Regions from separate parts of the Lacticaseibacillus thailandensis DSM 22698 genome, predicted to be linked through region 2. Evidence: predicted binding sites of a transcription regulator. Region 2 holds the regulator's gene; each other region holds the start of a gene.

Region 1 (7,936 bases), on a different contig from region 2:
GCTACACAACAAAAGGGCGGCCACGCGGTGGCCGCCCTTCGTCAATCGTGTTGGAAATGGATTACATCATACCGCCCATGCCGGCACCGGCTGCACCGGCACCAGCTGCGGCGTTGTTATTAGCGTTCTTGTCCGGAATATCAGCCACAACGGCTTCAGTCGTTAACATCAATGCGGCAACGGAAGCGGCGTTCTGAAGTGCGGAACGGGTAACCTTAGTTGGGTCGATGATCCCGCTCTTAGCCAAGTCTTCCCAAGCACCAGTAGCAGCGTTGAAACCAACACCGACCTTCTGGCTCTTCAGGTGCTCAACAATGACGGAACCGTCAAGGCCAGCGTTCTCGGCAATCTGACGCACTGGTTCTTCCAGGGCCCGCTGCACAATGTTGATACCAGTCTGGACGTCGCCGCTTTCCTTCAAGGCAGCAACTGCCGGGATGGCGTTAGCCAAAGCAGTACCACCACCGGCCACGTAACCTTCCTCAACGGCGGCACGGGTCGCGTTCAAAGCGTCTTCGATCCGGTACTTACGTTCCTTCAATTCGGTTTCAGTAGCGGCACCAACATTGATGACAGCCACACCACCAGCTAACTTAGCCAGACGTTCCTGCAACTTCTCACGGTCAAAGTCGCTGGTCGTGTCCGCAATCTGAGACTTGATGGTAGCAACCCGCTCGTCGATGGCGTCCTTAGTACCAGCGCCTTCAACAATCGTCGTATCATCCTTAGTTACCGTCACCTTGCCAGCCTGACCTAACTGTTCCAGGGTCGTGTCCTTCAGTTCCATACCAATGTCAGAACTAATGACCTGGGCACCAGTCAGTACGGCAATATCCTGCAGCTGGGCCTTACGCCGGTCACCAAAACCAGGGGCCTTAACGGCAACCACGTTGAAGGTACCACGAATCTTGTTCAGTACCAGTGTTGGCAGTGCTTCGCCGTCAACATCATCGGCAATAATGAGGAGGGACTTACCTTGCTGAACGATTTGCTGCAGTAGTGGCAGGATGTCCTGGATGTTACTGATCTTCTTGTCAGTAATCAGGATGTACGGGTTGTCCAAGTCGGCTTCCATCTTGTCGTTGTCAGTAACCATGTACTGGGATAGGTAGCCACGGTCGAACTGCATCCCTTCAACAACGGACAGCTCGGTCTTGATCCCCTTACCTTCTTCGATGGTGATGACACCGTCGTGACCAACCTTTTCCATTGCGTCGGCGATCAACTTACCAACTTCTTCACTCGCGGAAGAAACGGCACCAACTTGCGCAACTTCGTCCTTGTTGGAAACCTTGTGGGAGTTTTTGTGCAGGGCATCAACAGCAGCGTCAGTGGCTTCTTCGATACCTTTGCGGATACCAACAGGGTTGGCACCAGCAGTGACGTTCTTCATGCCTTCACGGATGATGGCCTGTGCCAAAACCGTAGCAGTAGTCGTACCATCACCGGCGATGTCGTTAGTCTTGGAAGCAACTTCGGCCACCAACTTGGCACCCATGTTTTCGTAACGGTCTTCCAGGTCAATAGACTTGGCAATCGTGACACCGTCATTAGTAATTTCGGGTGCACCATATTCCTTATCCAAAACCACGTTACGACCCTTAGGCCCAATGGTGGTCTTAACGGTATTTGCTAACTTATCTACACCACGAAGCATTGCTGCCCGTGCATCTTCAGAGAATTTAATGTCTTTAGCCATGTTTGTTATTCACCTCAGTAATTAGTTGGTCACGAATTAATCTTCAACGATTGCCATGATATCTTTGTCGTGCAGAATCAGGTAATCCTCGCCATCAAACTTCACTTGGGAGCCGGCGTACTTGTCATACATGATCACGTCGCCTTCCTTAACGGACATTGGTAGCCGCTTACCTTCTGGTGTCGTCGCGCCGGCACCGACAGCAATTACCTTACCAGTCGTTGGCTTTTCCTTCGCGTTGTTAGCAAGAACAATCCCACCAACGGTTTGTTCCTTTTCTTCCTCGACCTGAACGACAACACGATCTCCTAATGGTTTCAGCAAGATAATCCCTCCAAGAATTTTTTGATTGATTTTTAGCACTCGTTTACACTAAGTGCTAACACAATTCTTACTATACCATGTTGTTAGCAAAATGCAACAGGGAGTGCTAACTTTTTCTGTAGTGTGGCCACAAAACCCCACCAGCAACCGTTTTGCTGGTGGGGCACTCATTGACAAATATTTAGTTAGTGCGCTCTTCGCGGTTCGCGACAAAGAAGATGAGCGACTGCAATTCGTTGGCCAGGTCGATGTACTTAACGTCCACCGTGTCGGGCACGTTGACGCGGGTAGCGGAAAAGTTCATCAGGCCCTCAACACCGGCCTCCACGAGCGCGTCCGTAATTTCCTGCGCAGCACTGACGGGGGTGGCCAAAATGGCGATTTTAATTTGTTGGTCCTTGATCTGTTGCTCCAGGTCCGTCATGGAATACACTGGCACCCCGTTCTGGATGGTACCAGTAATGGCCGGGTCGGTATCAAACGCCGCACTAATACGAATGTTGTTGGTCTGCTGAAAGTTGTACTTCAATAAGGCACGGCCGAGGTTACCGACCCCAATCAGGGCAACGTGCGTCAAGTGATCTTGATACAGAGCCTTCCGGAAGAACCGCAGTAAACTTTGCACGTTATAACCAAAGCCACGCGTCCCCAGCTGACCAAAGTACGCAAAGTCCCGGCGAATGGTGGTGGCATCAATATTGATTCGCTCCGCAAAGTCGCGTGACGATATCCGCTCAACGCCTTCATCCGCCAAGATATTCAGATAACGATAGTAAATCGGCAACCGTTTCGCGGTTGCGTGTGGAATCTTGCCTGTAGCCATGCCTTAACCCCCCATACGTAATTTCCTATGCTCATGTTAACTGCTTTAACAACTAAATACAAGCGTTTTCATGAACATTACCTGACTTTTGTTGGTTATTCATACTGCTGCTAGCCCACCCGTCACCACCATTAGCCCCGCGACCGCCTTTATCTATTCACAGTTGTACGAATCGCCAAACGAAAGTTTACAGCCACTTTGTTTAACTTATCACGTTAATCACCAGGCCAATACGAACCACTGCGCTCACTATCAGCGCAACGTTGGCCCAGCGCACCATGCCCACTGGTGGCACGGTGACCAGACAACAGCCCGCTAGATTATGCTATATTGGAAGTAACTATTTTTACGGAGACACTGGTGCCAGCACCCACGACACCACGCAAGGAGATAAACATGATTTTATTGCAGGCACAGGGAGTTGGCCGCAGTTTCGACGGCATCGACCTCTTTACAAACGTCAACCTTCAAATTCAGGACAACAGCCGCGTCGGCCTGGTTGGTCCTAACGGGATCGGCAAGACCACGCTACTCGAAATTATTGCCGGCATTGCCACACCGGACTACGGAGCGGTCACCACGCGCAAGAACCTCAGCATTGGTTACCTGGCCCAAAATTCCGGACTCGATTCCAGCAAGGAAATTTATGCCGAAATGCTGGATGGTTTCAAGGAACTGCGCGCCATGGAACAACAAATGCACGCGCTAGAAGCCAAGATTGCCGACCCGGCCACGGCCAAGGATGACGCGACCTACGCAGCCACCCTCAAGCAGTATGACCAACTCAGCAACGACTTCCGTGAGCAAAATGGTTACGGCTACGAAGCCGAAATTCGGAACGTTTTAGCGGGGTTCAACTTTGCCCCCGAACGCTACCACGACCAAATCAGCACCCTCTCCGGCGGTGAACGTAGCCGTCTAGCGTTGGCAAAAATGCTGCTGTCACGCCACGACCTAATCATCCTGGATGAACCTACCAACCATTTGGACATCGACACGCTGGGATGGTTGGAAGGATACCTGCGCGGCTATAAGGGCGCCATTTTGATTGTCAGCCATGACCAGTACTTCCTCGACCACACAATCAACGAAGTCTACGAGCTCAGTCCGCGGGGTGCCACGCACTACACCGGCAACTACTCCCAGTATCGGCAGCAGCGGGCCGCCAACCTGGACCAAGCGTGGAAGGCTTACAACAAACAGCAAGAAGAAATTGCTAAACTCCAGGAATTCGTCGACAAAAACATCGTGCGCGCCAGCTCCACTAAGCAGGCGCAAAGTCGGCGCAAGCAGCTCGAAAAAATGGACCGTTTGAAGCGGCCAAGTGGCGAGCAGTCCGCGCACTTCCACTTTACTGCTGCTAAAAGTAGCGGTAATGAGGTCCTCAAGGTGCGTAACGCCACCATTGGCTACGCACCCGATGAGCCCATGGCCGGCCCCATCGACTTTACCGTCAACAAGGGGGAGCGTATCGGCATTGTCGGGCCCAACGGGGTGGGCAAATCCACATTACTCAAGAGTATTCTGGGCCGCATCCCCTTCCTGCAGGGCGACGCCGTACTCGGTGCCAACGTGCAACCAGGTTACTACGATCAAGACCAAGCCTCGTTGAACCCGAAAAACACGGTCCTGGAAGAAGTGTGGCAGGAACACCCCACCACGCCAGAAAAAGATATTCGCTCGGCGCTCGCGGCGTTCTTGTTGGGCGCCGGCGACGTGGAGAAGACGGTTGCCTCACTATCAGGGGGGCAAAAAGCGCGCCTGTTGATGACTAAGCTCGCCATGGATCACGATAACTTCCTCATCTTGGACGAACCGACCAATCACTTGGATATCAACAGCAAAGAGGTCCTGGAACAAGCCCTGGAAGATTTTAACGGGACGGTACTCTTCGTCAGCCATGACCGCTACTTTATCAACAGCCTGGCGGACCGCCTAGTGGTACTCAGTCCGGCCGGCAGTGAAATCGTGTTAGGTAACTGGGATTACTACCAGGAAAAGCAACAGGAGGCCACCAACCCCGAGCAAGCCAACAACACAGGTGTCTTTGGTACCACGACCACGCAGAAGCAAACCACCAATAGCCAGGGGGCGGCGGACTACGCCGCAGCTAAAGCCGACCAGAAGGCGCAGCGCAAATTGCAGCGACGCGTCGATGCTGCCGAGAAAACGATTGAAGACCTGGAGGCCCAAAAACAAGCGATTCTCGACGAAATGGCCCTCCCGGAAAACGCTACGGCCGCGGTCAAACTGCAGGACATGCAAAAGGATGTCGATGCGATCGACGCCAAGTTAACCGACGCCGAGGCGGAATGGGAAGCAGCCGGCATTGCGCTGGAGGACAGTGAGCAATAAGGTGCTAATGACCAAGAGCCCCGCCGTAAAATGTTCCATTCACTTTCACTACATTAGCACCAAAAAGGCAGGTCGCCATGACCTGCCTTTTTGGTCGTGATTTATCTGGATCTCCGCTACAACTCACTGCAACAACCCATCCAGAAAGGTTAATACTCCCTGAGCGTTATTATCATCACTGATCGTAGCCGCGGCCACCCGCTGCACCGGTGCGGTTGCGTTCGCCATCGCGACGCCCAGGCCAACTTCAGCAATCATTTCGACGTCGTTGCCGCCGTCGCCAAACGCACACATCTGTGCCAGGTCAATGCCCAGCACCTGGCCAAGCCGCCGTAACCCCGCCGCTTTATGCACCCCGGGCTGAATGATGTCGATGTCGCCGTGCCCGCTCGATGTCGGTACCGCCAACCCGGCGAGCAAGTGCCGCAACCGGTCAACCAGCGCCTGCGTTTGGTCGGGCACGCAGGTCACGCTGATTTTGAGCAACTGGTCCTGCAATTCGTCAAAGCTGGGCACCAGTTGCATACGCGGACAGTAAAAGCGCATCTGCGCGATCCAGTCAGGATCATCATCAACCAATGCGTACGCACTACGAGCTCCACTAACTTCCACGTGGATGTCTGGAATTGTGGCTAACCGTGCCAGAATGGTGGCCGCCACAGCCGGAGAATAACTGTTCACAGCGTACTCCGTGTGGTCATCGCGGATGTACGCACCGTTCTCGGCCACATACACGGTGTCTGGGTAATCCGGGAAGAATGACCGTAGTTGGTAATACTGGTTGCCACTAGCCACCACGAAGCGGATACCCTGTTTGTCTAACTCGTGGTGGATGCGGGCAAAGTGGGCCCGGTCGTAGTCCTTGGCGTCATTGAGAAACGTCCCATCCATATCCACTGCCACTAATTTAATTGCCGTCATTCGTTGCGCCCCCGAGATACTTGTTCACCGCCACGGCCACACCATCATGCGCGTTATCAGCTGTGACCCAATCGGCTGCGGCCCGCACTTGTGCCCGGCCATTACCCATGGCGACAGCCGTCCCCACAAAGTCGAACATTGGCAGGTCGTTAAACTCATCCCCAATGCCCATCACCTCACTGGGTTGGAAGCCAAGGTGTGCACAAAGTGCTGCTAACGCGGTCCCTTTATCCACACCTGGTTGTAACGCCTCAAAAAAGATCGGGGTCGACCGCACGGTGGCAAAGCGGTCACCAAAACGCTCCTTGAACGGTGTCACGATCTGATCCAGGTGTGCGGCCTGACCGACGAAGAGAAACTTGGGGATGACGGTATCCTCGGCAACTTCCTGTGGGTTCACCACTGACAAGCCGGCATGATTTTCCCAGGCCTGTAACACGGTCACGGCGCCCACATCCGTATTGCCGGTAAATATCCGCCCACCAAGATCGAGCGCATTGTAGTGGGTCCGGTGCTCATCAGCAAACGCGGCCAGGTCCAGGTAGTCGGTGCGCGTCAGGGTATTGCTGACCACAATTTGCCCCGTCACACTTTGGACCACCGCACCGTTATACGTCACCACGTACTGGTCGTCGCCCTGAATACCGATCGCGTCCAGAAAGTCTTGCACGCCCACCAGTGGGCGGCCGGTGCACAAAACAATTTTCACTCCCTGTTGTACGGCCCACCGTAACGCTTGAGCATTACCTGCGCTTAACTTCGATGTGGGATCAAGAAGCGTATCATCAACATCAATCGCAATTAGTTTAATCATCTTTGTCCCTCCGTAATGGCTGTATACCCAATTTACCATGCAACCGTTAACATTGGGGGACATTTTTAAAAGTGTTGGGTCTCGTTTTGGTGGTAGCGGGCGTAGCGGTCCCGATAAACCGACGGGGTGACCCCCTTCCACTGCTTAAAGTTACGCATGAGGGTCTTCTCACTACTAAAGCCACAGGCGGTGGCAATCAATGTCACCGGCTGGTTGGTCGATAACAGTAATTTACGCGCGTTGAGTAATCGGACCAGCCGAATGTACCGGCTGACCGGCATTTGAATGGCGTCATTAAACTGCGAGTTTACGGTAGTCAAGGACGTATGAAACTCCGCCGCCAAACTACGGCCGGTGATGGGTTCGGCGTAACGCTGCATAATGGCACCCATCATGCGGTCAACGAGGCCAGCATTGTTACTGACCTTGGGTGCCACTTTGGCGTGGGCAAAATGCCCAAAGAGGATGCCGAGCACCGCATAAAAATGCCCCAGCACCACAAAGCGGGTGGCTGGGTCGCTGGTGCCATCGGTTAACTCCATCATTTCCTGCATGTGGTGCACCAGTTCCCGGTATGGAGTACCCGCCACGAATCCCTGTAGCTGCAGTTCCAAATTAGCAAGGTCGGGATAATTCCGTGCCATAAAGTCCGCATCGATAATAAAGCCGAATTCCCGCCAGCCCCCATGATCGATGCCACTGGCGCTGTGCACCGCCCGCGAATTGACCGCCCACACATCACCGGGGACGTACTGGTGTGTTACCCCGTCCGTGACAAACTTCAGCGGCATCCCTTCAACCAACATGTTCACCTCAATACCTTGATGCCAATGTGGGACAACATCAATGCGGCTATCTTCATTGTGCAAATAATACATAAAGGGTAAATTTGCGTTCGTCTGCACAATCTCGTGAACAATCTTCATAATTGCGTCCTCCATCAACAATCTACACCAAAACGTTACCAAAGCGGTGCCGGGTACGCAAGCGCATTCAACCC
Region 2 (7,936 bases):
AACCTGTGCGTTACCTTTCTCTCAACGATAGTTTCAAGATCATGACGGTCCATCCCCATTTGCGGGGATGGACCGTTTGTGTTGTCCGGGCAGGTTCAGTCACGAGGCTGCTTTGCGCTTCACTTGGGCGTTAGCGCTGTTCAGCGGCAAAATGATGGCTTATACTGTCCCGGGGAGTGCATTAGGTGATTGTAACTGACGTGGGGGATTGAGGAAGGATCAATAACAATGAATAACCGTCTAGGTAGGGCCATGATCACTGTAGGGGTGTTGGCCCTGGGATTGGCCGGGTGTGGCCACCGTGCGCAGACACAGACCAGTGCTGGTGCACATACATATACCACTAATCAAAGTCGGTCAATTAGTGGGGGCACATTGAGTGTGGCTGTTGCTACCGATACGCCGTTTACGGGCGTCTTTGCACCCGAATTAGCGGACGACACTACTGACCTGACCGTCACGCAGTTTGGTACCGAGTCGCTCTTTGGTGTGGGTCGTAACTACCGGTTTAACCGGCAAGGTGCGGCAACCATCAAACTTAACCGGCACCGGCGGACTGCCACGATTACGGTTAAACGTCACGTGCGGTGGGCTGACGGGCAACCCGTCACTGCGCATGACGTTGAGTATGCGTACGAAATTTTAGCGAACCGTGCGACCAAGTCGGCACGTTACACTGACGCCATCCAAAACATTCGTGGTATGGCGGCGTATCATGCAGGCACTGCGCGGACCATTAGTGGAATCACGATGCCACAGGGTACGCAGGGGCGGACCGTGGTACTGCACTTTAAGACCATGAAACCGGGGATGCAAAATAGTGGCAACGGGTACATCTGGGAGTATGCTGAGCCATACCATTACCTCAAAAGTATTCCCTTTGCCAAACTAGCACAGAGTCCCCGCATGCGGAGTCGTTTGCTAACGTTTGGGCCCTTCCGGCTGACCAAAGTTGTGGATGGGCAGGCGGTGCGTTACGCACGGAACCCGTATTACTACAAGGGTACCCCGCATCTGTGGCACATTAACGTCACGACTTTGGCGAACGCCAAGGTGACCACGGCGTTGAAGGCTAAACAATACGACCTGATCTTCAACATGCCCTCTGCGCAATACCCGCATGTTAAACACCTGGCGGGTTATACCACGTTGCGTAAACCGAGCATGAGTTATACGTACCTGGCCTTTAATCTGGGACACTTCGACCAGCAAACCGGACGCAACGTGATGGATACCCACGCGCGGATGAGCGACCGGCGTCTGCGGCAGGCGATGCTGTATGCCCTGAATTTGGACGCGGTGGTGCGTAAGCTTTACCCCGGGTCACGGACGCGGGGCACGACCCTGATTCCGACCGCGTACGGGCGCTACCATTTACGTACTCGTGGTTACACGTTGAATTTAAGTAAGGCGCGGCACCTACTCAACCAGGCCGGTTACCGGATGGGACGGCATGGTTACCGCACCGATCCCCAGGGACACCCGCTGACCATTCACTTGGCGGTGATGCAGGGTGATGCTACGACTGACGCCATGAATACAGACTTCATTCAGCAATGGAAGAAGGTGGGCCTACGCGTGAAGCTCACGACCGGGCGCCCAATCGAAATGAATGCCTTTTATAAGTTGGTGGCGGCCAACCCGAAGAATGTTGATGCGTTCATTGGTTCCTGGTCACTCAGCTCCGAGCCTTCGCCGATGAGTCTGTACGGGCCGGCAGCACCCTATAACTTTAGTCGGTTTGCCACGGCGCGGAATACGCAATTGTTGCAGCAAATCGACAGTGCGCGGGCATTTAATGAGCGTTACCGCATCGCGGCCTTGCACCGCTGGCAGCGGTACATGCTCAATCAGGCCGCAGTCGTCCCGCTGACGTACGGGGTGACGTTGGTACCCACAAGTACGCGGGTGCGCAACTTGGCGCTGACGCCAGATCATACGAACTTTGGTCAGTGGCAGCAAGTAGCCGTGACACGTGCCCGGCGGTAATTGTGGCTGCATACCAAACTGCAGTTACGCGGGTATCATAGCCAGCTCGGGACCGGTAAGTTATAATATGACCTAAGTATAAAAAAGGGGGCCCGGGGCATGATGCAACTAATACAAAAATTATACGGGCCCTTTTTTGCGGCGGGTGACTGGCACGCCGCCATTTTAACGGGTTCCGGCTTACTTACCATCCTGATGCTCGCCGTTATGGAGTGCCTTTTGTCTGTGGATAACGCGGTGGTCCTGGCCGCACAAACGCAGGGCTTACACAACCAAAGCTTGGAAAAGAAGGCCCTCATTTATGGTTTATGGGGTGCTTACCTGTTCCGGTTCATTGCAATTGGCATGGGGACGTACCTCATGCGTTTTTGGGGCATCAAGGCGTTGGGCGCGGCCTACTTGCTCTATATGTCGGTGCACTTTTTCTACCAGCAACATCATCCCAGCAGTGAAGCAACTGCAACCAAGCCGCGCAAACGCCGCTCATTTTGGGGCACGGTGCTAACCGTGGAGCTCATGGACATCGTCTTTTCGGTTGATTCAATTTTGACGGCGTTGGCCATCGATAGTAATCCGGTCATCGTGCTCCTGGGCGGGTGCATTGGTATTCTTGCAATGCGCTTTGTCGCCCAGTTGATGATTACGCTGATTGCGCGTATTCCGGAACTCCTGTACATGGCGTACGTGTTGATTGCGGTGATTGCGGTCAAGCTGTTTCTCAGTCTGCCCCAAATCAATATTGAGATCCCGAACGTGCTTTTCAGCATCTTTGTGCTGCTGGCCTTTGTAGTGACCATTTTGTGGCACCAGCGCACCCAGAAACGTAAACACATTCACTAGATAAGGAACAAATTAATGGACGGATTATTACCAATTAACAAACCACGGGGGCTGACTAGCGCTGACGTGGTCTACCAAGTGCGTAAGATTTTGCACATCAAAAAAATTGGCCATAGCGGCACACTGGATCCCAACGTGGACGGCGTACTGCCCCTGGCTATTGGTACGGCGACGAAGGCCATCACGCAGTTGCAAAGCGGTGGTAAGGTCTACACCGGTGCCGTCACGCTGGGGTTTGCCACCACCACTGAGGACCTGGACGGGGAGGTCGTCGAGCGGACGCCCTTAACCGCGCCCCTTGCCGATGCGGCCATTGACGCGGCCATGCAGACTTTTGTCGGCGACATCATCCAGGTGGCGCCGCTTTATTCCGCAGTGCGCGTCAACGGCCGGCGGTTGTATGAATACGCGCGGGCGGGGGAACCAGTCACACGGCCTGAACGCCACGCCCACGTCAGTGAATTTGTGCGCACCGGCCCGACGAGCTTCGACGCTACGGCGGGTACACAGTCGTTTACTTTTCGGGCGACCGTCAGCAAGGGTACCTACATTCGCACCCTGTCGGTGGACTTAGGTCGCAAGTTGGGCCTCGCTGCCGTCATGAGCCAGTTAACCCGGCAACAGAGTGGCGGGTTCACGCTAGCGGATTGTGTGACGCTTGACGAGTTACAGACCGCCGCGGCTGCAGGTACCGTTAACCAATTGATTGATGGCGTTGATTGGGCTTACGCTCAGTTGCCGGCCGTTGACCTCACGCCTGCTCAATGGGAAATCGTTGGTCACGGGCACTCGTTTTTAGCGGATGGTTTAACTGCCCCGCGCGTGCGCGTGTACTGGCAGGACGTTATGAAGGGCGTTTACCGGCTTGTCGATGGCGCCTACAAACCTGAGACGATGTATCTGGGTAATGTGGTGCCGCGGACAGCGGGCCGGCAACGCCCACGACAGAAATAGGGGAATTAGTTTGCAAAGAATTGATATTACTAAACCATTAACGGATGCCGAACGCCCAAGCGGACCCATCGTTTTGACGCTAGGCTTTTTTGATGGTGTTCACCGCGGGCACCAGACCGTGATCAAACGTGCCCGGGCCTTGGCGGACACGCGCCACGTGCCGTTAGCGTTGATGACGTTCGATGTGCACCCGTCCATCGTCTATGGTGGTGCCGACGCGTCTACGTTCAAGTACCTGTCCACGTTGGCGCGCAAAGAGGAGTTGGCGGACCAACTGGGCGTCGACATTTTTTACGTGGCGCACTTTACACCGTCGTTCGCCCGGTTAGCGCCCCAAGAATTTGTGGATCAGTACCTGGTCGGATTGAAGGCAGTGGTTGTGGTGGCCGGGTTTGACTATACATATGGTCCCCATGACGTTGCCAACATGGCACTATTGCCGCAATACGCTGCGGGCCGGTTTGAGGTGGTCACGGTGCCCGAGCAGACGTTGGCGGGTGCCAAGATCAGTTCCACCCGTATTCGCACGGCGTTGACCGCCGGTGACGTTGACTTGGCGGCAACCCTGCTGGGGTACGACTACCAGACTTCGGGCACCGTTGTTCATGGTGAAGCCCGTGGTCGCGAGTTGGGCTTCCCCACGCTCAACATCGAAACACCCGTGCACGAGTGGCTTCCCGGTGTTGGGGTATACGTTAACCGCGTTTACGTTCAGGGACGGTGGTATGACGGGATGGCGTCCGTAGGCTACAACGTTACCTTTGGTGCTGGCCGGGCCCTGACGGTGGAGATCAACCTCTTTGATTTTGACGCCCAGGTATACGGTGAGACCGTCAAAGTGGCCTGGTGTCACCGGTTGCGTGGTGAGGTGAAGTTTGTCGACGCTGACGGGCTGATCAAGCAATTGCAACAAGATGAGGTGCATAGCCGTGCGTTCTTGGCGGATCACCCATGGTAATTAACGCGCAGCAGGACGCGCGGACGGGGCATAAGTCCGACTTAGGGCTGAATTTTCGGCATTTTAGCAACCGCACGTTGACATTGCTAATCACTGGTTGTATATTATTGGTGTTAGCACTTAGAAAGTATGAGTGCTAATTCCGGAGGTGAGGACATGTTAACAGAACGGGAGCTGATGGTGCTCAAAGATATCATCAAGCTGTACACGGAGACGGGCCAGCCCGTGGGGAGTAAAACCCTCATGACGTCGTTACCCATCCATGTGAGTTCAGCAACCATCCGTAACGACATGGCCGCGCTGGAGGACGCTGGGTTGATCCGTAAGACCCATAGTAGTTCTGGTCGGGTACCAAGTTCGGCTGGTTATCGGTATTACCTTGATAACATGCTGACCCCGGCCCGGGTGCCAGAACGGGAGATGCAGACGATCCGTCAGTCCTTCGGGAACGACTTTGGCCGTATCGACGAGATTATTGAGCAGTCGGCGCGGATCCTGTCCAACTTAACCAGCTACACTGCCATTACCCTGGGACCCGAGGTGGCTAACCTGACCCTTGAAGGCTTCAGGCTAGTGCCGCTCGGCAACCATCAGGTCATGGCCATCATTGTGGCTAGTGATGGGAGCGTGCAGAACCAGGTATTCACGTTGCCGCGGGAGTTGGCATCCGAGCAGGTGGAGAAGGCCATCCGCATTATCAACGACCAGCTAGTAGGCGAAAGCCTGACCACCGTGGCGCAAAAGTTGCGGACCGATGTTCCCGCTATGTTGATGCAGCAACTGCAGACGCCGCAGGGCTTCCTGGATGCTTTTGGCGATGTCCTGCGGAAGGCAGTCAGCGAGCGGTTTTACGTTGGCGGCCGGTTGAACCTGATGGACTACTTTGGCTCCGACAATTTGAACGAGCTCAAGCAGATCTACCGGTTAATTGACCGACAGGACGAGCTCAACGAGTTACTGGACACCCACACCGATGACGATGCGGCCCAGCGACCAATCTCGGTCCGGCTGGGTTCGGAGTTATCCGACCAATCCCTGCGTAATCTCAGCTTGATTACGGCGCGGTACTCGGTGAACGATCACGGTCAGGGGATGATTGCCATCCTGGGGCCAAAGTCGATGCCGTACTCGAAGATGATCGGTTTACTGGAAGCGTTCAGAACGGAATTAGCCTCACGCTTAACTAACTACTATGACCACCATTGAGGTGGGTCTGGAAAGGAGCACCACAATGTCCAAAAAGGAAGGGCAACAGCCCGAATCAGGTGCTGACGTCGCCAAAGAAAATTTGGAGCGGTCGGCAGAAGACTTGGAGCACTTGATTGCTGCTGACAGTCCCGACGCCGAGGCCACGAAGCAATTACAGGCCGAGCGGGACGAGCTCGAGGATAATTACCTGCGAGCAGCAGCAGAAATCAAGAACATGAACGCCCGGTTCAAGAAGGAGCGTGAACAACTGGCCCGTTACGACGGTCAGAAGGTCATTACGGCGATTTTGCCGTCGCTGGATAACCTGGAACGGGCCCTGGCAACTGAGGTGACCGATCCGGCCGCCGAACAGTTGAAGCAGGGGGTTTCGATGGTGGCTAGTCACCTTCAGCAAGCCCTCAAGGAAGCCGGGGTCACCGAAATCCAGGCGGAAGGGTCAAAGTTTGACCCTAACGTGCATCAAGCTGTGCAGACCATTACGGCGGATGACCAGCATCCGGCCGACACGGTGGCGCAGGTTCTGCAAAAGGGTTACCAGTTGCATGACCGGGTTTTGCGTCCAGCCATGGTAGTTGTTGCTAAATAAAATAGTTAATTAAATTTAAGGAGTAAATCAATATGGCAAAGATTATTGGTATTGACTTAGGTACTACTAACAGTGCCGTCGCCGTCCTTGAAGGTGGCGAACCCAAGATTATCACCAACCCAGAAGGTAACCGGACGACCCCGTCCGTGGTTGCGTTTAAGGATGGCGAGATCCAGGTTGGTGAAGTGGCTAAGCGTCAGGCAATCACTAACCCCGACACCATTATTTCAATTAAGCGGCACATGGGTGAAGCAGGTTACAAGGTCAAGGTCGGCGATAAGGAATACACGCCGCAAGAAATCTCGGCCATGATTTTACAGTACATCAAGAAGTTTGCTGAGGACTACCTCGGTGAAGACGTGACACAAGCGGTCATCACCGTACCGGCCTACTTCAACGACAGCCAGCGTCAGGCCACTAAGGATGCCGGCAAGATTGCGGGTTTGGACGTTAAGCGGATCGTTAACGAACCAACTGCTTCCGCTTTGGCATACGGCCTGGACAAGTCTGACGACGACGAGAAGGTTTTGGTTTACGACCTTGGTGGTGGGACGTTTGATGTTTCCATCCTGCAGTTAGGTGACGGTGTCTTCGAAGTATTGTCCACGAACGGTGATACCCACCTCGGTGGTGATGACTTTGATAACAAGATCATCGACTGGTTGGTTGAAGGCTTCAAGGCTGACAACGGCGTGGACTTGTCCAAGGACAAGATGGCAATGCAGCGGTTGAAGGATGCAGCCGAAAAGGCCAAGAAGGATCTGTCTGGTGTTTCTCAGACCCAGATTTCCCTGCCATTCATTTCAGCTGGTGCTAACGGTCCACTGCACTTGGAGAAGACGTTGACCCGGGCTCAGTTCGACGAAATGACGGCTGACCTGGTTGAAAAGACGCGGATTCCAGTGCAGAACGCCTTGAAGGATGCCGGCTTGTCCAACGGTGACATCGATAAGGTTATCCTGAACGGTGGTTCGACCCGGATCCCGGCCGTTCAGGAAGCCGTTAAGAACTGGACGGGTAAGGAACCTGACCACTCCATCAACCCAGATGAAGCCGTGGCCTTAGGTGCCGCTATCCAGGGTGGTGTCATTTCCGGTGACGTGAAGGACGTTGTGCTGTTGGACGTTACGCCACTGTCCTTGGGGATTGAAACCATGGGTGGTGTCTTCACCAAGTTGATCGACCGTAACACCACGATTCCAACCAGCAAGTCGCAAGTCTTCAGTACGGCGGCGGACAACCAGTCAGCCGTTGATATCCACGTGCTCCAGGGTGAACGCCCAATGGCCGCGGACAACAAGACTTTGGGGCGGTTCCAGCTGTCGGACATTCCGGCGGCACCACGTGGTGTGCCACAAATCGAAGTTAAGTTCGACATTGATAAGAACGGGATCGTGCAG
Region 3 (7,936 bases), 280 kb from region 2:
ACTGGGAAATGGCCTTGCTGTCTTCTGGCTTAACGGTGGGGCCGTATGAACGGGTCAACCGTGGAATCACAACATCCACACCCTTTTGGGACAGGTACGCCTGGCACAAGGCTTCCCCACACCGTTTGCTTTCAGGGTACCCCGCCCGCAACGTGTTCGGGTCAATGTAACCGCAATACTCCTCATCAAACTTTTCCACGTCACCCCGATTTTCGCCATAAACTTCATTTGACGAAGCAAAAACAAATCGCTGAATATGCTGACTGGCTGCTAACTCCAGTAGGTTGTGCGTGCCAATGATGTTCGTGGTAATCGTCCCAATAGGATCCGTCGCGTAAGCAACCGGATGCGTATTACTGGCCAGATGGAAAATGTACCCTAAGTTGGCCAAGGGTTGCGTGAGGGGCGTGTTAATGTCATGCGCAATAAACTCAAAATCTGCTGAATTCCAGTACGCCCCAAAACGTTTTTGGGCACGAGCCAAGTTACGTCCTAGAGCATAAACTTTGCACTGCATCCCTGCGGTTAAATTGCGGTGCATGAGCACGTCAACCATAAAACTACCCAGCATGCCTGAGGCCCCCGTAATCAAAACTGCGACGTTACTCATCTGGTCCCACGGCAAAGCCAAAGAAGCCACATACTCCACGTCTGCGCGGTAGAGCGCATTCAAATGAATATCGGTTGTCATGTAATCACCTACTTCAACCAGTTATCCTTATCGGCTTTCAGGTAAGCCTTAAACATCTCGAGGTCATCCTTAGTGGTCAGTTTAATGTTCTTATCGGAACCAGCCGCAAAGTAAAGCCGTTCACCCAACTCGACCATCATGGTGTTGGTATAGGAGGACCCATAAATGCCAATCTCTTCCTTGAAGGCCTTGTGGTAGGCCCAATCCAACTTACCGAACCGGTACGCTTGTGGGGTGGACACGCGGCGCAACGTTTCGCGCGGAATGTATTGTGTAGTACTAGTCGCGTCGTTAGGATCAACAACAAAAATTTGTTCATTATAAGGTAACGAAGTAACAGCATTACCATGAATGCCACACTTAACAATGACATCGCTAAGAACCGCACCATCCACCAAGGGACGGATACCATCATGAATAATGATGGTATCGTTGTCGTCACATTTACCCTCAAGGTTATAAACACCATTACGAATCGATTCCTGGCCAGTCCCACCACCAGTAACTACCCATTGCAACTTCGTGATGTTAAACTGCTTGGCGTAGGCGAGGGCCACATTCTGCCACCCATCGCGACAAACCAACTCAATCGCGTCAACTTCGGGATGATTTTGAAAGCTTTCGAGGGTATACACCAAAACCGGCTTATCATAAACGTTAATAAACTGCTTAGGAATATCCTGACCCATCCGCCGGCCAGAACCACCGGCAATGATGATTGCAATATGGCTCATAACTTTTCCTCCCAACCAAAACGTATACTGTGCAGTAATAATTGGTTAGTGTACTGCCTACCTTGTAAGAGTACGGTAAACATTGGCCTTTTGCAATCCCTACCATCGCTACTATCACACCAATTATGCGCTCGTGGTCGTGGTGGTTGATGTACCCGCACGGGCAAGTGCACCGATTGACGCATACATCAGCTCGTTACTCTAAGCCAAACATAAAAAAAGTTGCCCGCGTCTCCGCGAGCAACTACAATCAGTTGACGTAACGAATTAGTTAACAAACTTCTCAACCAATTCCTTGTTCTGATCATTGGTAATATTTTCGTTCATAGCAGTCTCAGCCAACTTCTTCATGTCTTCGGTTGAGAGCCGCTTCATCAGGCTACGTACCTTCAGAATGCTAGTAGCACTCATTGAGTACTCGTCCAGACCCATGCCGAGCAGCAATGGCACCATCACTGGATCCCCTGCAGCTTCACCACACATGCCAGTCCACTTGCCTTCTTTGTGCGCAGAGTCAATAACGTGCTTAACCAAGCGCAGAATGGATGGGTTGTATGGCTGGTACAGGTAGGAAACGTGTTCGTTACCACGGTCGGCAGCCATTGAGTACTGAATCAAGTCGTTCGTACCAATAGAGAAGAAGTCCACGTGCTTAGCGAACTGATCCGCCAGAACGGCAGCAGCAGGGATTTCTATCATGATACCCAACTGGATATCATCAGCAATCTTCGTGCCCGCCTTTTCCAGGTTAGCCTTTTCTTCCAAGAAGATCTTCTTGGCGGCCTCGAACTCCTGAATCGTCGCAATCATTGGGAACATGATGCGTAGCTTACCGAAGGCAGAAGCCCGCAGCAATGCCCGCAACTGTGTCCGGAAGATTTCCTGACGGTCCAAGCTAATCCGAATCGCACGGTAACCCAAGAATGGGTTCATTTCTTCTGGCAGTGGCATGTATGGCAAGTGCTTGTCACCACCAATGTCCATCGTCCGAACAACGACTGGCTTCGGGCTCATGGATTCGAGCACTTCCTTGTAAGCTTCAAACTGGTCGTCTTCGCTTGGCAATTCGGAAGAATCCATGTACAGGAACTCAGTCCGGTACAGGCCGACCGCTTCGGCACCGTTGGCGTGTACACCTTCAAGGTCCTTGGGGGTACCAATGTTGGCGGCCAATTCGAAGTGCTTACCATCAGCCGTAACGGTCTTGGCCGTCTTGAGCTTAGCCCATTCTGCACGGTCGGCAGCATACTGCTTAGCCTGCTTCTCAAAGTCGGCCTGCTGTTCTGCGGATGGATCAACCACGACGTCACCGTTTAACCCATCAACCGCGATGGTCTCGCCAGCCTTGACGCTCTTAGTCACGGAATCCGTCCCCACAACGGCCGGAATTTCCAGCGACCGCGCCATGATAGCCGAGTGAGCGGTACGCCCACCAATATCAGTCACAAAGCCCTTAACGAACTTCTTGTTCAACTGAGCGGTGTCACTAGGCGTCAAGTCGTGCGCCACAATAACAACTTCTTCGTCGATCAAGGCTGGGTTAGGCAACTCAACACCCAACAGGTGGCTCATCAGACGCTTGGAAACATCCTTCACGTCGGCAGCACGTTCCTGCATGTATGGGTTGTCAGTCATGCCTTCAAAGGTAGCAATGAACATCTTGGAGACGTCATCCAACGCCTGTTCAGCGTTGACCTTTTCATCAGTAATCTTGCTTTCGATGGCACCGGTGAACTCAGGGTCGTCCAGAATCATCATGTGAGCATCGAAAACCTGAGCCTCTTCCTCACCGAGCGATTCCTTTGCCTTATCACGAATCAGCTGTAAATCGTCGTGAGAAGCCTTAGTGGCGTCCTTAAGCCGCGCAACTTCGGCATCTGTGTCCGTAATGGTTTTCTGATCGAAGGAAAGATCAGGTTCTACGAGCAGGTAGGCCTTCGCAACGGCAATACCGTCGGAAGCTGCAATACCCTTGAGTTCTTTGGTCATGTTAAGCGAGGCCTTCCTTCTTCATGGTTTCGTCGATCGCAGCAATAGCGTCGGCTTCGTCGGCACCTTCTGCGGTAATGGTAACGTCAGCACCCTTGCCGACACCCAAACTCATGACACCCATGATGGACTTCAAGTTAACGGACTTACCGTTGTAGGCCAAGTTAACGTCCGACTGGAACTTACTTGCGGACTGAACCAACAGGGTAGCAGGACGTGCATGAATCCCGCTGTCAGCAATAATGTTATAATCACGTGTTTCCATGAAAAATCTCTCCTTTTGCTAGTAAAAGTTAATTCCTGTAAAGGTTACCATTTTTGCGGACGCTGCACAACACTTTTAATGGATGCGGTTACTACTTGTCGCTTTCGGCATGGTAGACAATGTCGCCACCACGTTCAGCTGAACCAACAATTTGTTTACGTTGCGGGTAATTGTTCCAAGCGGTACGAAATGCCATGAATTGCTCGGGCTTGATTCGTAGTTCCGCGAGGCTCCCGTCCCGTAATTGATCCATCAGTGCTACATAATCATCTGCCATTACATGGATACTCCTTTCAACAGGTACTTCCAATTTTATCACGAAATCGGTTACACCACAATTAACCAGCACCAAATTATAAGTTTTTCGCTGAATCCACCCTAGCGCCCTACCTCAGGGACAATGTTCACTCGGGTTCCAGGCGCTGTGCTTCACCCCTAAATCGTGCGCCGTGGCTCCCACCAGTAAAAGTTTGCACTCATCGTTGTCACGCCGGACTCGCGTTATATAATAGGAATAGTTGGTCAGAAAAAAGTGGTGAGCAACACTTTTTAGCACTCTCACCTCGAGAGTGCTTGCATTCAGTAAGTATTGGTTGTACACTAGCATCAAGGTCAATAAAGGTCAAACGTACCTGACGTTGATCAAGAACCCGAAGAAAGGACGTGTTGTGCATGTTGTGTGAAAACTGTCAGCAGAACCCTGCTACAATTCACCTTTATACCAACGTGAACGGCACCAAGCGTGAGATCAACCTCTGCCAGAACTGCTACCAAGAATTAAAGGCACAAGCAGAAGCTACCAACTCCACTGGTGATCCGTTCGGTTTTAACAGCCTCGAAAGTATCTTTCGTGCTATGAACGAAAATCAGCAGCGTGCTTCCGACAGTCAAGGTCCGCAGAATCAGGCTGGCGGACAAGGTCCACGGAATCCCCGTGGCGGTCAGAACAACGGCAACTCACTCCTTGGTCAATACGGCGTGAACCTCACTGCCCAGGCCAAGAACGGTGAAATTGATCCCGTGATTGGTCGGGACAAGGAAATCGCCCGGGTGATTGAAATTCTTAACCGTCGAACCAAGAACAACCCCGTACTCATTGGTGAAGCTGGGGTCGGCAAAACTGCCGTGGTTGAAGGTCTGGCGTTGAAGATTGCTAATGGTGATGTACCCCAGAAACTGCAAGACCGTCAGGTGATTCAGCTTGACGTCGTATCCCTGGTTCAGGGTACAAGCATGCGTGGCCAATTCGAACAGCGGATGCAACAGCTGCTCACCGAAATGAAGCAGAATCCACAAATTATCCTGTTTATTGACGAAATTCACGAGATTGTAGGTGCCGGCAACGCTGAAGGCGGTATGGACGCGGGTAACGTCTTGAAGCCGGCTTTGGCCCGTGGTGAGATCCAACTAGTTGGTGCTACCACGAACAGTGAGTACCGGACCATCGAAAAAGACTCTGCCCTTGCCCGTCGGCTACAGCCGGTCACGGTCGACGAACCGTCCGTTGACGAAACGATTGCCATTTTGAAGGGCATTCAAGGACGGTACGAGAGCTACCACCACGTCAAGTACACGGACAAGGCCATTGAGGCCGCTGCACAGTTGTCAGCCCGTTACATTCAGGACCGGTTCCTGCCCGACAAGGCCATCGATCTGCTGGATGAATCAGGTAGCCGTAAGAACCTGACCATCACACCAATCGACCCTGCCGCTATTGATAAGAAGATTAGCGATGCTGAATCCCAAAAGCAGGACGCCCTGAAGGCCGAAGATTATGAAAAAGCGGCCTTCTACCGCGACCAGGTCAACAAGTTGAACAAAATGAAGTCCGACCAGCAGTCTAGTGCTGACGAAGATGTGCCGCAGATCACCGAGAAGGATATGGAACAAATTGTCGAAGAAAAGACGAACATCCCCGTCGGTGAACTCAAGCAGCAAGAGCAAGAACAGTTAAAGGACTTGGCACCACACCTGGAGGCCAAAATTATTGGTCAGAATCAGGCCGTGGACAAAGTTGCGCGGGCTATTCGGCGTAACCGGATCGGCTTTAATAAGACGGGTCGGCCAATTGGTAGCTTCCTCTTTGTTGGTCCTACCGGTGTCGGGAAGACTGAACTGGCTAAGCAGCTTGCAAACGAGTTGTTCGGTAGCGAGGACGCAATGGTCCGCTTTGACATGTCGGAATACATGGAGAAGCACAGTGTGTCAAAGCTGATCGGGTCCCCTCCTGGGTATGTTGGCTATGAAGAGGCTGGTCAGTTGACGGAAAAGGTGCGTCGTCATCCGTACAGCTTGATTTTGCTAGACGAAATCGAGAAGGCCCACCCGGACGTCATGAACATGTTCCTGCAGATCCTGGATGATGGCCGCCTGACTGATAGTCAGGGCCGGACCGTTTCCTTCAAGGACACGATTATCATCATGACTAGTAATGCCGGCGCCACGGATGCCGAGGCAAATGTTGGCTTTGCGGCCGCAGCTGCTGGTAAGGAACACAGTGTAATGAACCAGTTGGGCAACTACTTCAAGCCTGAATTCCTCAACCGCTTTGACGATATCGTTGAGTTCAAGTCCCTGTCGAAAGATGACCTCCTGAAGATTGTCGACTTGATGATCGCCGATACCAACGCCAACGTGGCTACGCAGGGGCTGAACATCCACGTCACCACGCCGGTTAAGGAGAAGTTGGTTGAGCTGGGCTTCAATCCGGCCATGGGTGCACGGCCGCTTCGGCGGGTCATTCAGGAGCAGATTGAGGACCGCGTTGCCGATTACTTCTTGGATCACCCCACCAGTCAACAGCTTGAGGCCCGGATCAGCGATGGTGAGATCACCATTGCTGCCGCCCCGGCCACAGCTGATGCCGCGCAGAAAAAGTAAGGTTGAACTGAATACTGTTTGTACGTACCACCCTGACCCCAACGTCAGGGTGGTTTTTGCGTTGATGGGTTGGCTGTTTGGCATCGGAAACGACCTGAAGGTTGACATCTTGCGGTAGTCGTTCTGTGACCGCTCACATGTGGGGACCAATCACCGCACGCACAATAACCGGGATGGACGGCCAAACTTTAACACCTTGGGCCGTTTTCTGCACCCGCTTTCATCCGGCTCCCAATCATTGTATAATAAGGGTAACCAGACAAAGAAAGGGTTGATTGTCATGCGGCTTGTCGACATTACCAATAGTTTCCCGAACCTCGTGCAACAACAACTGGCGCACACCAACGCTCAGCTCGTTCAGGTTTACTCTCTGGGCCAGACAACGGTGATTTTCACTGAGTCTCCCCACCACCAAGAAGTGGTGCTTCGCAACGAACGGCGCAACATCCAGAACGCCGAAATTGAGTATGTCCTCAGCCAGCTGACGCACCGTCAACCAGAAGATGTCGAGTTGATTCGGGCACCCCATGTTGCTACCGCCACCTTGCGAACTAAGGTGGCTAGCTAACAGGACATGAAAAAAGCGTAATGCAAAGTGTATTTTGTGCACCATAATCAGGTGTAAGCTTTGCATTGATATAGTAACGGTCACGTTGGTTATCGACGCGACCGTTTTTTTTGCCCGACACCTAACGTTAGTTGCCAAATTGCGCCGTTAGTGGCATATTTTTAGGTGTACCTACAGTTATTAACGCTAACAATCAAATAACGGAAAGAAAGTGACCACCACTTAGGTACATAGCTGGCCGTAACTGCGGTACGACGATATTTTCGAGTCATCATTAGTAGCTTGGTGGCGATGCACCCATCGTCACCAAACTGGGGATTATGACCCACGTATGTATCTCGTATTGCAGCCATTACTATTAGAATGCGAACAACTTACCTGTGCCCGCACTCTGAAATAACCGCAAGAAGGGATTTGATTATTATGAAACAAAATACCATTCGGGTACGTAATCTGAGTCTGAATGCACAAATCAACCTCATTCGTGCTGGCGTGATGGGTGCCAACGATGGCATTCTATCCGTCGCCGCCATTGTGCTCGGTGTCTCGGCCGCCAACGTCGACACACATGACATTCTCCTGGCCGGGTTTGCCGGCATGCTGGCGGGCACTATTTCGATGGCCATGGGTGAGTACGTCAGCGTGCACGCTCAGCGCGACGCTGAAGAACGGGCAACGGCGGACGAGAAACTCCGGCTTAAACTTGACCCACAGGCAGAAATCGACTTTGTGACCCATAAGTATGCCGCCAGCGGCCTGAGCCGCCAATTGGCAGCTCAGGCCGCCCGTGAAATGTTTACGAGTGCGCC

Evidence for each region. Region 2 encodes HrcA, which represses chaperone genes, less so after heat shock. Its sites were predicted from a motif close to TTAGCACTCNNNNNNNNNGAGTGCTAA; they were not measured.
Region 1: a site for HrcA is predicted at 2,056-2,082, ahead of groES (co-chaperone GroES). Genes of this name have one in related genera too.
Region 3: a site for HrcA is predicted at 4,229-4,255, ahead of FD19_RS01125 (ATP-dependent Clp protease ATP-binding subunit). Genes of this name have one in related genera too.

The regions. Positions count from the first base shown of each region.
Region 1 covers NZ_AYZK01000005.1:64,759-72,694, reverse strand. Annotated here, with positions in the region: gene groL (chaperonin GroEL) at 62-1,699, opposite strand; gene groES (co-chaperone GroES) at 1,736-2,023, opposite strand; gene FD19_RS07640 (redox-sensing transcriptional repressor Rex) at 2,205-2,846, opposite strand; gene FD19_RS07635 (ABC-F family ATP-binding cassette domain-containing protein) at 3,243-5,201, shown strand; gene FD19_RS07630 (Cof-type HAD-IIB family hydrolase) at 5,325-6,122, opposite strand; gene FD19_RS07625 (Cof-type HAD-IIB family hydrolase) at 6,109-6,936, opposite strand; gene FD19_RS07620 (helix-turn-helix domain-containing protein) at 7,002-7,862, opposite strand.
Region 2 covers NZ_AYZK01000001.1:522,105-530,040, reverse strand. Annotated here, with positions in the region: gene FD19_RS02360 (oligopeptide ABC transporter substrate-binding protein) at 1-2, shown strand, start outside; gene FD19_RS02355 (oligopeptide ABC transporter substrate-binding protein) at 229-1,989, shown strand; gene FD19_RS02350 (TerC family protein) at 2,092-2,829, shown strand; gene truB (tRNA pseudouridine(55) synthase TruB) at 2,845-3,783, shown strand; gene ribF (riboflavin biosynthesis protein RibF) at 3,794-4,741, shown strand; gene hrcA (heat-inducible transcriptional repressor HrcA) at 4,898-5,947, shown strand; gene grpE (nucleotide exchange factor GrpE) at 5,973-6,536, shown strand; gene dnaK (molecular chaperone DnaK) at 6,569-7,936, shown strand, end outside.
Region 3 covers NZ_AYZK01000001.1:242,247-250,182, reverse strand. Annotated here, with positions in the region: gene FD19_RS01150 (NAD-dependent epimerase/dehydratase family protein) at 1-691, opposite strand, end outside; gene FD19_RS01145 (IspD/TarI family cytidylyltransferase) at 700-1,425, opposite strand; gene ptsP (phosphoenolpyruvate--protein phosphotransferase) at 1,693-3,414, opposite strand; gene FD19_RS01135 (phosphocarrier protein HPr) at 3,416-3,679, opposite strand; gene FD19_RS01130 (hypothetical protein) at 3,771-3,956, opposite strand; gene FD19_RS01125 (ATP-dependent Clp protease ATP-binding subunit) at 4,352-6,559, shown strand; gene FD19_RS01120 (DUF1827 family protein) at 6,840-7,127, shown strand; gene FD19_RS01115 (VIT1/CCC1 transporter family protein) at 7,551-7,936, shown strand, end outside.